Linked DNA regions of Nitratidesulfovibrio vulgaris str. Hildenborough. The protein of the gene in region 2 interacts with the protein of the main gene of each other region in a pairwise test. Links are inferred from orthologs where the notes say so. Each region holds a gene or a part of one and is shown on either strand. Other genes may lie near its edges.

Region 1 (11,711 bases), 2.0 Mb from region 2 along the record:
CGATATTCTTGTTCATCAGCGTCTGGTCTCCTGCGTTGTCCCGGTCGTCGTGCCACCGGAACCTGCGCCCTCTCCCGCCGGACGATGCCGTTCTATATAGGCAAGGAACAGCGATGCCGGTTCAAGGTCGGGCGATATGTTGAGTGAATGGTTGAGATGCCTCACCGCCGCGTCGATGTCTCCGTCTTCGTACAAGGCGCGAGCGGCGTTGAAATGCGCATGGCTGTCCTCTGGTGACAGCGCAAGCACCCTTCGGTGAAAGTCGCAGGCCGTCTTCAGAAGCCTGCGTTTACGCAAATGGATGCCGAACTCCGTGAACAGATGCTTATGGACAGGCCCGACACCCTCTTCGGTGGCAAGGACATGCTCGAAGAGACGAAGCGCCCCTTCGCGGTCTCCGTTGCGCAATCGCGTCATACCGAGTGCGAACCCGGCGCGCAACTCATGTTCGAGTTCGTCTTCCCCCGCGTCACCGCCCTGGACGCCATCGCGGGCTGGCTGCGGTTCGAAATCCCGCAGCGGAACGGCGAGAATGCCCGGTTGCGGCTCGAAATCATCGCGAAAGGTGGCCGCGCTCACAGGCCGGACATCGCCAGCCGGCTGATAGGCACCGTCGAGCGGCTGGACGAGATAACGGTCTCCGTCATCCCATACGAACCAGTACCGCTTGAGTCGACCGTCACCGCCTCGCGGACGCGTGGCATGAACGCCGATGAAAGCTCCGGTGTGCATCGCTCCTCCCCGGCCCTGCATTGCAAGGTTCGGCAACGGAGACATACCCCTTTTCCCACCGCTTGCAAACGGGTGAGCGCTCCTTGCGCACCCTGAAATGTGACGGAACAGAAGGTGTGACAGGGCGGATGGCAGGCGGCCTTGGTGTCTGGCGGGCGGGGACAAGAGGCAGAGGGACAGGGGGAGGATCGAACGGACGGGGCGACAGGTGAGACGACGGGGGAGACGGCGGGCGGGGTGGACGCCCTCTGGCTTTTCCAGTATCCAAGGCACATGCATGAAATGTCCGTAGCCACAAGCCTTCTTGACATCGTCAGGGAAGAACTGGGCAAGCACGAGGTCGAAAAACTGCTTCTCGTGCGCGTCCGGTACGGCGCTCTTGCCAATCTCGTCCCCGAAGCCCTCGAATTCGCCTTCGAGGTGCTCACGACCGGGACGGATTTCGAGGGCGCACGGATAGAGCTTGTCCAGAACCCGGTGCGTCTGGCCTGCGGGGGCTGCGGCAGGGAGTTCGAGCCGGAGGGACGTGAACTGCTCTTCAGCCCGTGCCCCGCATGTGGCGAGGAGGTGGGTCACACCGTCCTTTCCGGGCGCGACCTCTATGTCGAACACATCGAAGCCGAATGACGGAGCCGACATGGACATTCCGGTGATTCGCAACGTGCTGGAGGCCAACGACAAGATGGCCGACCAGCTCCGCAAGCTTTTCGCACGCCACGGCGTGCTGGTGCTCAACCTCATCAGTTCGCCCGGGGCGGGCAAGACCTCGGTGCTTGAACGCACTCTCACCGACCTGCGCGACGAATTCCGCATGGCCGTCGTCGAGGGCGACCTCCAGACCGACAACGACGCACGCCGCGTCGCCGCCACGGGCGCCCGTGCCGTGCAGATCAACACCGACGGCGGCTGCCACCTCGACAGCAACATGGTGCTCGACGCCATCAGCAACTTCGACCTCGCAGACCTCGACATCCTCTTCATCGAGAACGTCGGCAACCTCGTCTGCCCGGTGGAGTTCGACTGCGGCGAAGACCACAAGGTGGCCCTGCTCAGCGTCACCGAAGGCGACGACAAGCCGGAGAAGTATCCGCTGCTCTTCAACCTTTCGTCCGTCATGCTGCTCAACAAGGTGGACCTTCTGCCCTACGTCGACTTCGACGTGGAACGGGCACGCCGCTTCTCCACCCGTCTGAACCAGAACCTCACCATCTACGAGCTTTCATGCCGCAGCGGCGAGGGGTTGGCCCCGTGGTACGACTGGCTGCGTGAGGCCCTCAAGGCCAAGCGCGCCGCAGCGGAGGCCAAGGCATGAGTGAAGCATGTTCCGGCTGCTCCAGCACGGCGCAGGGCGGCTGCGGCGGTAGCGGCGCCCAAGACCTTGAGGCCATGGCCGCACAGAAACGGCTCAAGGACAATCTCGCCCGCATCAGACACCGCATCGTCGTCATGTCCGGCAAGGGCGGCGTGGGCAAGAGCACCGTGGCGGCGAACCTCGCCGCAGGTCTCGCTCTTGCCGGCAAGCGCGTGGGCCTGCTCGACGTCGACGTGCATGGCCCGAGCATCCCGCGCCTTCTCTGCCTCGACCAGTCGAAGGTGGATGTTGAGGGCGACCTCATCAAGCCCGTCATGTGGGGTGACAACCTCAAGGTCATGTCGCTGGGCTTCTTTCTGCCGAACGGGCAACAGGCCGTCATCTGGCGCGGACCGGTCAAGATAGGCTTCATCCAGCAACTCGTCGGCGATGTGGAATGGGGCGACCTCGACTACCTCATCGTCGACTGCCCTCCCGGCACGGGTGACGAACCTCTCTCCGCCGTACAGCTGCTCAACCCCGGTGCCCACGCCCTCGTGGTCACCACGCCGCAGGCCGTGGCCATCGACGACGTACGCCGTTCCCTCGGCTTCTGCGCCGAGATAGGCATTCCCGTACTCGGCCTCGTGGAGAACATGAGCGGCATCGTCTGCTCGCAATGCGGCAACATCGAAGAGTTGTTCGGCAAAGGCGGCGGCGAAGCCCTCGCCAAGGAGATGGCCGTACCTTTCCTCGCCGCGCTGCCCCTCGACCCGCAGGTCGTCCGCAGCGGTGACGAGGGATGGGTGTACATCAAGCATCACCCCGAACGCCCCACCGCGCTGGCACTGCGTCCGGTCATCGACGCGGCGCTGGGGCTGGACGCCGCCAAGGCATAACCCGTCTCTTCTCGCTCATCCCGGGGCGGCCCGCACAGGCGGGCCGCCCTTTGCGTCCGGTCCCGTACCCGGCCCCGTGCCCGCCTCCGTGCCTGGCCCCGCGCCTTACGGCGCCCCCCTCGGCTTCAACGTATGCACCCACGCCTCCATGACGCGCACGACCGTCCATCTGTGCAGAGTGCGTCAGGGCGCGTACGTTTCCGCCATCCCTTCACCATCCCCCTGCCATCGTCTCACAGCACGCGCCGTCTTGACATGCGCCCCCCGGCGGATGAACAATCGCGCTCTTACAGGAGCCTGTCATGTCCAAGCACGATACGCCGATAGACGACACCAATCCCTTCCGCGCCCTCCAGAAACGCCAGTTTCGCGATGCGCGAACCGCCTCTGCGGAAAAGAAACCCGAACCAGCACGCCATTCGGTCGCCCTCCCCGACGACGAATCCGAAGCCTTCGCCGCAGCCATGGGCGGCGTACAGCGTCTTGATGCCCCTTCCGGCAAGGCACCTTCACCCGGCAAGGGCGGCAAGACGAACAAGGGACACAGAGAGGGCGGCGCTTCAGGTACGCCCCATGCCCCCCAGCCTGCTTCCGGCGCCGTCAATCCGGCCACACCCACCGGCCATGAGGGGACGCCCCGTGCCCGTGACGCCCATGGTCGTCCGACGCCCGCCATGGAAGCCGCACTGCGCGACAAGGCTGGCATCCAGCCCGCAGATGAGGGCAGTTTCGCACTGGGGCAGCACCCGGCGTTCAAGTCGCTTCGCGAGAATGCACAGCAAGCGGATGCGGACGTCCTGCTGCCGGAAGCCCCGCATGGACAGCCAATCCAAGGCCCTGCCAGCCATCCCGACGTGAAGACCTCGCAGCGACGCCTCGACGTGCGTGAACGTTCACGCCATGCCGTCAGCGACCACGGGACGCAACACCCCACCCGCGCGACATCCGGCGATGATGACGATGACATGTCGTTCGCCACAGCCATGCGCGGCATCACGCCCCTGTCGGGCAAGGGGCGCGAAGTGCCCCCCGCCGTGACACCGGGCAAGGCGGCGACCTCCGGACGCGACCCCGTGCAGGACTTCCTTGAGGGACGCATCGAGTTCGCCCTTGAGTACACGGAAGAATACCTCGAAGGGCATGTGGTGGGGCTGGACGAGTTGACCATCGGCAAGCTTCGCGCCGGGCAATACAGCCCCGAAGCGCACCTTGACCTGCACGGGCTGAACGCCTTGCAGGCTTACCAGTCGCTGGTCGGTTTCTTTCGCGGGGCCTATCTCAAGGGGCTGCGTACCGTGCTGGTCATTCCGGGACGTGGTCGCAATTCGCCGGATGGCCTCGGCATCCTGCGTGAGAAGCTGCAATCGTGGCTTACCCGCGACCCGTTCAAACGGGTGGTGCTCGCCTTCTGCACGGCACAGCCTACCGACGGCGGTGCCGGGGCGGTCTACGTGCTGCTGCGCAAATTCAAGAAGAGTCGCGGCAAGATACAGTGGGACAGGACACCGAGCGACGCCGACCTGTTCATGTAGCACGCCCCCTCACACACGGGACAGCCCGCCACCACAGACCGGGCGGCGACAGGTCAGCGGCGAGACATCCCCATATGGCCTGATTCAACGCCCCTGTGTAACGCGCTGGGTGCTGACTGCGGGAGGGATTCAGGGTCCCCCGCAGGGGACGGCAGGGAGACACCCCGTCCCGGCCCTTGGCCACAGATGATCGGGCCGTGCCCTCTTGCGGCCTGACGCCGATGCAACCGGAACCCATTGCCATGCCTGCGAGAACGCCCTCCGTCTTGCGACGGAGGGCGTTCTTTCAATCACATGGACGGCGCATGGACATGCACCGCACCCGACGCTCTAGCGTTCCATCTCCTGCCCACGCCTGTAGGCGGCGAGGATGGCGTCGATGATGCGTCCGCGCACGGCATCCCTGTCGAACTGGTTCATGGCGGCGATGGTGTTGCCCGCTGGCGAACACACGGCCTCGCGAAGCAGAGAGAGATGCGTACCTGATGTGGCAGCCAGCTTCACCGAACCGGCGAAGAGGTCGACCACCATGTCCGTCGCCTCATGACGCGGAAAGCCCAGCGTCACCGCAGCCTCGACCACGGCTTCCATGAAATGGAAGACATAGGCCGGGCCACAGCCCACGACCGCCGTGAAGGCGTTGAACTTCTCTTCAGGCAGCACCAGCACACGGCCAAGCGCCTCGAAAAGCTCCTTCACGAGAGTGCGGCGTACCTCATCGAGGGTCGCGTCCTCGAAGCACAGGGCGAAGACGCCCGCCCCCACCATGGCGGGGGTGTTGGGCATGACGCGCACCACAGGACAACGCCCGCCGCTCATCTCACGCAGTGAGCCGACGGACACGCCCGAGGCGATGGAGACCACGACCTTGCCGGAATCGAGTTCCGGCATGGCCGCACCAAGCACCGCGCCGACCTGACCCGGCTTCACGGCCACGAGAACAATGTCCGAAGCGCGCACGGCGGCGGCGATGTCAGCCACCCCTTCGACGCCCGCGTCGGCAAGCGCAGCCAGCTTGGCGCCCGTGGGGTCGCAGCCGACAAGACGCAGTCCTTCACGTCCGGAAAGCCCGCGCAGAATGGCGGAGCCCATGTTGCCGCAACCTATGCAGCCGAGTGTTGTTTGCATTAGCCTACGATCTCCAGCGCGTTGAAGAAGTACGAGATCTCGAACGCGGCGGTTTCAGGGGCGTCGGAACCGTGAACCGAGTTGGCCTCGAGGCTCACGGCGTACTTCTTCCGGATGGTACCTTCCGCGGCATTGGCCGGGTTGGTGGCCCCCATGATTTCACGATACCGGCTGATGGCATTCTCGCCTTCGAGCACCGAGCAGACCACCGGGCCGGAGCACATGTAGGTGGTCAGGCTATCGAAGAAGGGACGCTCACGGTGCACGGCATAGAAGCCTTCGGCCTGCGCCTTGGTCAGATGGATCATCTTCATGGCGACGACCTTGAGCCCTGCGCCCTGGATCATGGCGAGGACCTCGCCCTGCAGATTGCGCTCTACGGCGTCGGGCTTGATGATCGAAAATGTACGTTCAACCACGGTACTACCTCCACTTGCAGTTCGGACGACCCGCGTCAACGGAACAGGACGCGTCGTCCGCTAGGGGTTGCACACAGGTGCCATTCACCTGTGCGTTACAGGGGCGCAACGGGATTCCCGCCCGTGACGCCCGTACATCACCACACATGCGACCCGGTCGACGCGGCACGTCAGTCGGCTTGCCCGACATCAACGGCATCATCGACGTCCTCGACATCAGCGGTATAGGTGTTCCGCTCCTCAACGGCGCACCCGTCGCCTTGTGGTGACATGATTCGCTATCCCCCCACCCGCAGGGGGGAGAATCCGGCGACGGCACACCGCCGGAGGGCATGAAACATCTGATCAAAACCGTAGTGCCAGTGGCTTGCCTCTACACCTCACGCCGGACACCCGCCGTTCACGCGCAGGTCATGTCGCACAGGCCGCCACATCCGGCGTCGGCGTCCGGCGTCGCCCACAACGCCCGACAGCTGCATCGCCATCTGCATCGGCCTCTGGCATGAGCACCCGGCACAGCATCCGGGAATGGCCCGTCTCTCCGGCACCTGTCATCGGCGCGCAGTCGTCTCCGCATCAAGCAGCTGACGCATGGTCACGATACGCACCGACTTGTCGCGCGTACGCTGCCACTCCTTGAGTGCCGCCACTGTCTCGGCGAGAGGATGCCCGATGGCGACAGCCACGCCCTGTTCATGGGCTACGCGCGCCGCCTTGTCGAGCTGGAACATGATGTTGCGCTTGTCGTGGATGACATCAAGGAACACGTTGCGCTTTCCGGCGGGCAACCCTGCCTTGCGCGCCTCACGATAGAAGACCGACCCGGAATGCGTCACGCTGTCGAGCACGAAGAGCCCCTTGCCCTCCAGCGCGTCACATACGGCGCGTACGCCACGGGTGTCCTGCGTGAAACGCGACCCCATATGGTTGTTGAGGCCCACGGCGTGGGGTACCCGGGCGAGGTTGTCCCGCAGCGTCGCCTCTATCTCGTCACTGCCCATCCGTACATAGATGGCACCCGGCCCCGGCTTCACCGACGGATACTTGAGCGGTTCCATGGGCTGGTGGATCATCACCTCACGTCCGGCGCGGTGTGCCGCCTCCGCAGCCTCACGCGCATGCGAGCTTCTGGGCCACACCGCGAAGGTGACGGGGTAGTCGAGCTTCAGCAGGTCACGCACCGCCCCCATGCTCTCGCCTATGTCATCGATGACGATGGCAAGCAACGCGCCTTCCACCGGGGTTCCGGGACGGGGCTCTTCCACCGACTCATACAACGAAAGGGTGATCTCATGCGTGAGCACCCCGCCCACGTAGACCTCAATGAGGTCATCGGCCTTCTTGCGCATCTGCGCACGCTCGGCCCATACGGAAAGAGCTTCGACGAACGCCTTGACGAAACGGTCGGGGGCGTCGCCGACACCCAGTGTCATCTGCTGGAAATGGTAGCTTTCGCCCTGTTCGTTGCGTGTCTCGACGCTCGCGATGCGCAGCCTCTCCCGCGCGATGCCGAGACGCACCAGCGTCTGCACCAGCGCGTAGTCGACCTGCTTCACCCCTTCTTCCAGCGGGGCGTCGAGGGATTCCTCGTAGGGCAAGGCCCCGGCGTTGACCGGGGCACGCACCGCGCCCTCACCGTCCACGGCGTCGGAAGTGGCGTTTCGGGGCACGGACGGCGCGGCCTTGTCCGCGTCCCCACCCGGTGTCGAGGCATCAGACTGCGCGTCGGCGTGTACGCCCTTACCGGTCGTCCTTGAGGCTTCACCCGACTGCACCTTCCCGGCTGTGGCGGAAGGCTGCGCTGGCGTCGGCCTCGCGGGAGAGGTTGCCGCGGGGGTCTTCTGACGTTCGGTCTTCGAGGGGGGTACGGGCCGTGTGGCATCAGCCCCGCCCTGCCACAGCCAGTACCCGGCCATGACCGTGAAGACGAGGCACAGCACCCCCATGATGACGATGACAAGTCGCGTCAGGGTCTTCTCTGTAGCTGCGGGGGTCTTGCTTCCCTTGCGGGTGCCAGACTTGGTGCCACTGCCGCGTGAACGGCCTGACGTGCCGTCTCCCTTGGCTGTGCTGCTTTTCTTCTGCGGGCGTTTGGCGGCCATGGTATCCCATACGGAAGGAGGGCGCGGTCACCCGCGCCCCTCCGTATCTGCGTCTCGCACACCGTCTTCCGGTATGCCTTCTAGCGTATTTCCTTCAAGGCGGGCAGCCGCTTCACGAACTGCAATGCCATGCGCAACTGGTTGTCGCGTTCAAGCAGGTCACGCACCTCGTCAGACTGGTCGTTCTTGCCCTGCTTGCCCCCGGCACCGTTCTCCAGATGACGCGAAAGATCCTTCTCCCGCAACATGTTGAAACGCTGCATGGGTTTGGCGTCGTCCTCACGCGGGGCTTCGAAGGGAATCTCAATGTCAGGGTCGATGCCCTCGGCCTGAATGGAACGGCCATTGGGCGTGTAGTACAGTGCAACCGTGAGCTTGAGTCCCGCGCCGTCGGAAAGCGGGATGACGTTCTGCACCGACCCCTTGCCGAAGCTGCGTTCACCCACCAGAAGCGCGCGCTTCTGGTCGCGCAGGGCCCCGGCGACGATCTCCGAAGCGGAGGCAGACCCGGCGTTGATGAGCACCACCATGGGCGCGGTCACGTCGGTGGACTGCGCCTTGGCGTTGTACTCACGCCCCGTGTCGTCGCCGCGCCCGCGGATGGAGACGATGCCCCCGTCACGCAGGAACACGTCGGACACGCTCACGGCCTGGTCAAGCAGACCGCCGGGGTTGTTGCGCAGGTCGAGCACCACGCCCTTGACGGGCCCGCGCTTGTTCGCCTCGCGCAGTGCTTCCAGCAGGTCGCTGGTCGTACGTTCGCTGAAGCGGGTGAGGCGCACCCACACGTACCCCTGCTCAAGCTGCTTCGACTTGACGCTGACGAGGGGGATGGCGTCGCGCACGATTTTCACCGTGCTGGGGGCCTTGGCTTCGCGATGCAGGATGAGCAGTTCCACTTCGCTGCCCTTGGGCCCGCGAATGCGCGATACGGCCTCCTGCGTGCTCATCTCCTGCGTGGGCTGCCCGTCGACGGCGAGAATGAGGTCGCCCGCCTTGAGTCCCGCCTTGAACGCAGGAGTGTCCTCGATGGGCGACACAACGGTGAGTTGCCCGTTCTCGCTGGATATCTCGATGCCGATGCCGAAGAACTCACCAGAGGTGGTCTCCTGCATCTCCTTGAATTCTTCCGGGGAGAGGAAGGTGGAGTGGGGGTCAAGCCCCTGCAACATGCCCTTCACCGCTCCGTTCATGAGGTCCTTGCGGGGCACGTCGCGCACGTAGTAGCGCTCGACGATGTCGAGCACCTGACTGAAGCGCTTCAGCGCGTCATACTTGGACTCTTCGGTGGTCGCGAAGACTGCTCCACCTGAAAAGGCGACCGCGGCACACAGGCCCAGCGATACCACCCATAACGTAACGCGCATACCGATGATCCTCCGAAAGCCAGATAACGTCGCTAGTTGGCCCTAGTTAACCACCCATCAGGGTTAATGGCTTTTTGATGAAAACGCAATTCGAAATAGACTCCGGGCCCGTCGGCACCGGGGTAGAAGCCCGCGGCGCCCACAGCCGCACCCGCCCCCACCTCCTGTCCCACCCGCAGGGGGCTGTCGGCAAGGAACGCGTAGAGCGTGTAATAGGCCTTGTCGTGCATGAGAATGACCACACGACCGAAGCCGCGCAACACGTCGTTATGCACCACCTTGCCCCACGCCACCGCACGCACGGGCGTGCCCTCGCGCAGGGCGATGCCCACGCCGCGCACCGGCGGGTTGGCCTCCGGCGCCCAGCGGCGGACCACCCGCCCTTCCGCAGGCCACGGCAGTCTGCCCTTCATCTTGGAGATGTCGCGCCCCGCCATCTGCTCAAGGCGTACGTTGAACTCCTGTATGAGGGCCAGCACGTCGCGCAGTTCACCTTCGGCATCCTGCTTCTCGCGCCGCACGTCGGACAACTGCTGCCTGAACCGCAACTTGTCCTGCAAGAGGCTGTCCCTGTCCGCGCTGATGCGGGCCACCTGCGTCCGCACTTCGGCCATGAGGGTCTCGCGCTTCTCAAGCGAGGCGGAGATGGCCTCCTGCTGGTGACGCAACTCGGCACGATGCGTCTCTATGCTGCGGTATATCTCCTGCGTCCACGTATATTCGCGTTCTGCGGTCTGCCAGTCCTCGATGTCGCGCCCGCCGGTACCCTCCTGCCGCACGTGCAGGGGCCAGAGCATGGACATGAGCCGTGCGAGTTCGGCCTCTGACGCATCACGATCCTTCTGGAGGCGTTCCAGTGCCTGACGCACATCACCCACAGCCGACTCCAGCAGCGCGAGTTCAGCCTCCTGCTTCGCCACCTTGCTCTCCAGCAGGGCGATACGGTCTTCAGCGGCGGCAAGATTGGCGTTGAGCGAACGCTCTTGCGCAGAGAGTCTGGCGAGGCTGTCGCGACGGGCCTTCTCACGGGCACGCTCTTCACTGATGGCCTCGCGTAATTCCTTCTCACTGGACGGGGCGGCATGGGCAGGTGTGACGACAAGGCAGCACAGTGCCACAAGAAGCAACGCCAGCCATACCGGGGCCGAGGGGGCCGCATGGCCTACGGTCAGACCGTGCCCCATCAGGCCGCGCGTCCCTAGCACTCGCACCCCTAGCACGCGCACCCTTCCATGAAGGGACCGAGAGGGCACGCCGCGCAGTCGGGACGGGACTTGTGGCACCACCCTTTGGCCACCCGGACGATGAGGGCGTGGAATTCGTTGTAGAGCACCGGGTCGGGGTCGAGAACATCCATGAAGAAGTCACGCATCTCGTCGTAGTGGACATCCTCGGGCAGAAGGCCGTGCCGCGAGAGGATGCGACGCGTGTACGCATCGACCACGAAGGAGGGATGCCCGAAGGCATAGAGCAGGATGGAGTCGGCAGTCTCCGGGCCGATGCCCTTCACGGACAGCAGGCGCTCACGCAGGGCGTCACCGTCCTCCCCGGCAGACGCCGAAAGCGCGTCGAGGTCGCCCGCGCAGGCCTCGTCGAAGAAGAGCATGAGGTCACGCAGACGGGTCGTCTTCATGCGGAAATAGCCCGAAGGCCTGATGCAGGCCTCGACCAACTGGGGCGAAGCGGCGAGAAGCGCGCCCACATCCGAGAGAAGACCGGCATCACGCAGGTTGGCGATGGCCTTCTCCACATTGCCCCACGCCGTATTCTGGGTGAGCACGGCCCCTATGGCCACCTCAAGGGGAGTCTCGCCGGGCCACCAGCCGCTTGGGCCGAGGCGGGCAGACATCGCCGCGTACATGTCAAGGAGAAGTCGTTGCCTGTCGCTTCGCATGACGGGACTCTAGCCGTTACGACAGCGCATCGCAACAGACGGGACTGACAGGACTGACGACAAGAGCATACATGGCAAGGTGCTGGAGATGGGACCGGACAGCCCGACACTTCACGACGGGACTGCCGGACGGGTGAAGACCGAAAGACCGGCGGCAGGCATACCACGTATGCCGCAGGGCCGCCGCGAGGTGCAGGGGCGGCTACACGACTGGCGGGCGTGAAGTTCCCCCCACGCCCGCCACGAACGCTATTCCCAGACCAGCGCGGCCCACTCGCCATCGATGATGCGTCGGGCCGGGCCGAGGCCCTGCGCCCTGTAGGCGGCCTCGACGCCGTCGGCCTGCA
Region 2 (2,767 bases):
TCTGCAATCCCGGGAATCCCACCGGAACGGTCTATGACGATGCCGACGTGCGCGCCCTGTGCGAACTCGCACTGGAGCGCAACATCATGCTCATCTCCGACGAGACCTACGACTACATGGTCTATGGCGGGGGTGAACCCCTGAGCCCCGCCAGTCTGCCGGAGATGCGCCGCCATGTCATCGTGGTCAACTCGTTCTCCAAGAAGTACGCCCTCACGGGCTGGCGTGTCGGCTACTGCGCCGCAGACGCCGCATGGATGGGTGAACTGCTGAAGGTGCACGACGCGGCAGCCATCTGCGCCCCCGCCGTCTCGCAGTATGCCGCCCTTGCCGCCCTCACCGGGCCGCAGGATTGTGTGGATGACATGCGTGCGGCCCTTTCCGCGCGGCGCAACCTCGCCTGTGCGCGACTCGACGCCATGGCCCCCCACTTCGACTATGTGCAGCCACGCGGTGCGTTCTACATCATGGCGCGGTACACGTTCACCGATGCCCCGTCGGACATGGTCGCCCGTAGGCTGCTGGAAGAGGGGCGTGTCATCACCGTGCCGGGCGCGTCGTTCGGCCCCACGGGCGAGCGGCATCTTCGCCTCTCGTTCGGCATGGAAGAGGCGGAATTGGACGAAGCCTTCGACCGTATGGCGGCGTGGACACAGCGCGTCGTGGCGTCGGGCGGGCTTGGAGGCTAGGGTGCCACGGCGCAGGTTCCGTGTCGGAGATACGCACGAGGGGTGTGCGCGTACGCCTGAAGGCCCGTTGCCGCAGCCGGAAGCACGATGCGGCAGTATGCAGGCCCCTGCACATGGCGCGACGCATCGTCCCCCGAAGGGAGGGGGCGATGCCGGGCCGAGTGTCGTGGCAACTGTCGAAGCCTCCGTCGGGGCTGCTAAAGGGCCTGAAACTCTGGCAACAGCCGGGGCCGCAGCCGGGAATCGTGAACATATGCGCGACCCGCTTGCCGGGACGGGCTGGCTTGAGGCCGTCCCGTTGCTGGGTGACGGCGCGCATCTGGAGGTTTTCTCCCGTGTGGAGGCGTTGCGGCGGAAAGGACGTGTGGTCTATCCCCCGTCCGGTCAGGTCTTCGCCGCATTGCGCGCCACCCCGTGGGACAGGGTGCGTGTGGTGGTGCTGGGGCAAGACCCCTACCACGGCGAAGGGCAGGCCCACGGGCTTGCCTTCTCGGTGCCGGAGGGGGTGCCAGCCCCGCGTTCACTGCGGAATGTCTTCCGTGAGATAGAGACCGACCTTGGTCATGCCTCGGATGAAGGCAAGAAGCGTCATGCTGATGCGCTACCTGAAAAGACTGCTGCCGGACATGATGGTGGCGGTCTTCGTCCGCCCTCCACGGACCTGACCCGGTGGGCCCGCCAAGGGGTGTTACTGCTCAATACGGTGCTCACTGTGGAGGCGGGACAGGCACACAGCCATGCCCGACTCGGCTGGCAGGAGGTGACGGCTGCGGTGGTGGAGGCGCTGGGGCGGTGTCCACGTCCGATGGCCTTTCTGCTGTGGGGGCGTCATGCCGCTGCATACGGCGAAGGGCTGGCGGCCCATCACCTCGTGCTTCATGCGGCGCACCCCTCCCCGCTGTCGGCCTTTCGAGGCTTCTTCGGCTGCCGTCATTTCTCGCAGGTCAATACATGGCTTCGAGCAAGAGGCCTCGACCCCATCGAGTGGTGAGCCCGACGCGTACCGGGGGCAGGGGCGGTGTCGCTAGCAAATACGGTGTCGTACCGTGCGGTCTGGGGGGGCGGTGTCGTCCCTCTGCCACGGCCCCTGTCATCCCTTGTAAGGCTGGAGACGGGAACAGATGTACCGTGTCCGGGCTTGTCATGGCGGGTTTGCCCAGTGGGGTTTGCCAAGTCTGGCCAGACATGACAGGCGGCCCACACATTTTCAGGCAGTATGGCCCATCTGTGTCAGGTGAGGGTGTAGTCTTCGGTGTCGTCCCATACGACTTCGGTCAGCCCCAGTGCCGCGTAGCGTGAGGCAAGGCGGTTGTGCTGTCCGTACAGGAGACCGCGCCATCGTGCCGGTGCATGCAGCCTGTGCGGCGTATGCCCGTGGCGGGCCGTGAAATAGGCCACTTGCGAGGCGATGTGGCGAAGAAGGGCTTCGGCCTTCGCCATCTGCCCCAAGGCGGGGTGCCACGGCCCTGCCAGCAGGGCGGCGCGCAACCCCTCATCCTGCGCCAGCCCGAGGCGGATGACCCGGATGCCTTGCCCCCATGCCAGCAACAGGGCGTCGGCAAGCACATCCAGCGTCGTGTCCACATCCCATGGTCCATAGCGACCTTCGCGCCACAGGCGGGCAAGCCCCGTACCTTCAAGGACGAGGCATGGATACAGCCGCAGGCAGTCGGGGCGCAACGAGGCGACCACCTTCATGTCGGCACGGAAGATGTCCGGGGTGACACCGGGCATTCCGGGCAGCAGTTGCAGCCCTAACCCCAATCCGGCGTCGCGCACCCGTCGGGCGGCTGTCAGTGCATCATCGCCATGGCAGCCCCGCCCCGCATGGGCGAGGGCCGTGTCGTCGAATGTCTGCACCCCGAGTTCGATGAGATTCATCCCAAGTCCGGCGAGGGCTTCGGCCTTGCCGGGGGGCAGTGCGTCGGGTCGGGTGGAACAGCGTACGGCGACCACCATACCGCGTTCGCGCCAGCGGGCGGCAAGGGCGAGGCAGGCGTGCTGGTCGTCCTCCGGCAGGGCCGAGAACGTTCCGCCATAGAAGGCTATCTCCACGGCGGGGCGATTGTGTCGGGCCC

Evidence for each region.
Region 1: the proteins of DVU_RS01915 (region 2) and ndk interact in binary tests that used the Escherichia coli proteins (3 or more experiments, as listed by UniProt). The link is inferred for Nitratidesulfovibrio vulgaris str. Hildenborough from one-to-one orthologs.

What each region holds. Positions count from the first base shown.
Region 1 is NC_002937.3:2,423,809-2,435,519, forward strand. Bases 4,292-7,181 are described here. They hold ndk (nucleoside-diphosphate kinase), read right to left. Parts: upstream 6,002-7,181; coding sequence 5,582-6,001; downstream 4,292-5,581. Other genes in these bases: DVU_RS10935 (Smr/MutS family protein), read left to right, coding at 4,292-4,454; proC (pyrroline-5-carboxylate reductase), read right to left, coding at 4,785-5,582; DVU_RS10950 (hypothetical protein), read left to right, coding at 6,079-6,270; DVU_RS10955 (divergent polysaccharide deacetylase family protein), read right to left, coding at 6,553-7,181. Also shown: DVU_RS10910 (AMIN domain-containing protein), read right to left, coding at 1-16; DVU_RS10915 (tetratricopeptide repeat protein), read right to left, coding at 16-732; DVU_RS10920 (hydrogenase maturation nickel metallochaperone HypA/HybF), read left to right, coding at 1,006-1,359; hydrogenase nickel incorporation protein HypB, read left to right, coding at 1,370-2,044; DVU_RS10930 (Mrp/NBP35 family ATP-binding protein), read left to right, coding at 2,041-2,922; more of DVU_RS10935, read left to right, coding at 3,225-4,291; more of DVU_RS10955, read right to left, coding at 7,182-8,103; DVU_RS10960 (S41 family peptidase), read right to left, coding at 8,184-9,470; DVU_RS10965 (murein hydrolase activator EnvC family protein), read right to left, coding at 9,503-10,675; DVU_RS10970 (endonuclease III domain-containing protein), read right to left, coding at 10,684-11,364; DVU_RS10975 (50S ribosomal protein L11 methyltransferase), read right to left, coding at 11,614-11,711. UniProt on the Escherichia coli protein: Major role in the synthesis of nucleoside triphosphates other than ATP. The ATP gamma phosphate is transferred to the NDP beta phosphate via a ping-pong mechanism, using a phosphorylated active-site intermediate.
Region 2 is NC_002937.3:440,822-443,588, forward strand. It holds DVU_RS01915 (uracil-DNA glycosylase), read left to right. Parts: upstream 1-855; coding sequence 856-1,680; downstream 1,681-2,767. Other genes in the region: DVU_RS01910 (pyridoxal phosphate-dependent aminotransferase), read left to right, coding at 1-689; DVU_RS01920 (radical SAM protein), read right to left, coding at 1,920-2,767. UniProt on the Escherichia coli protein: Excises uracil residues from the DNA which can arise as a result of misincorporation of dUMP residues by DNA polymerase or due to deamination of cytosine.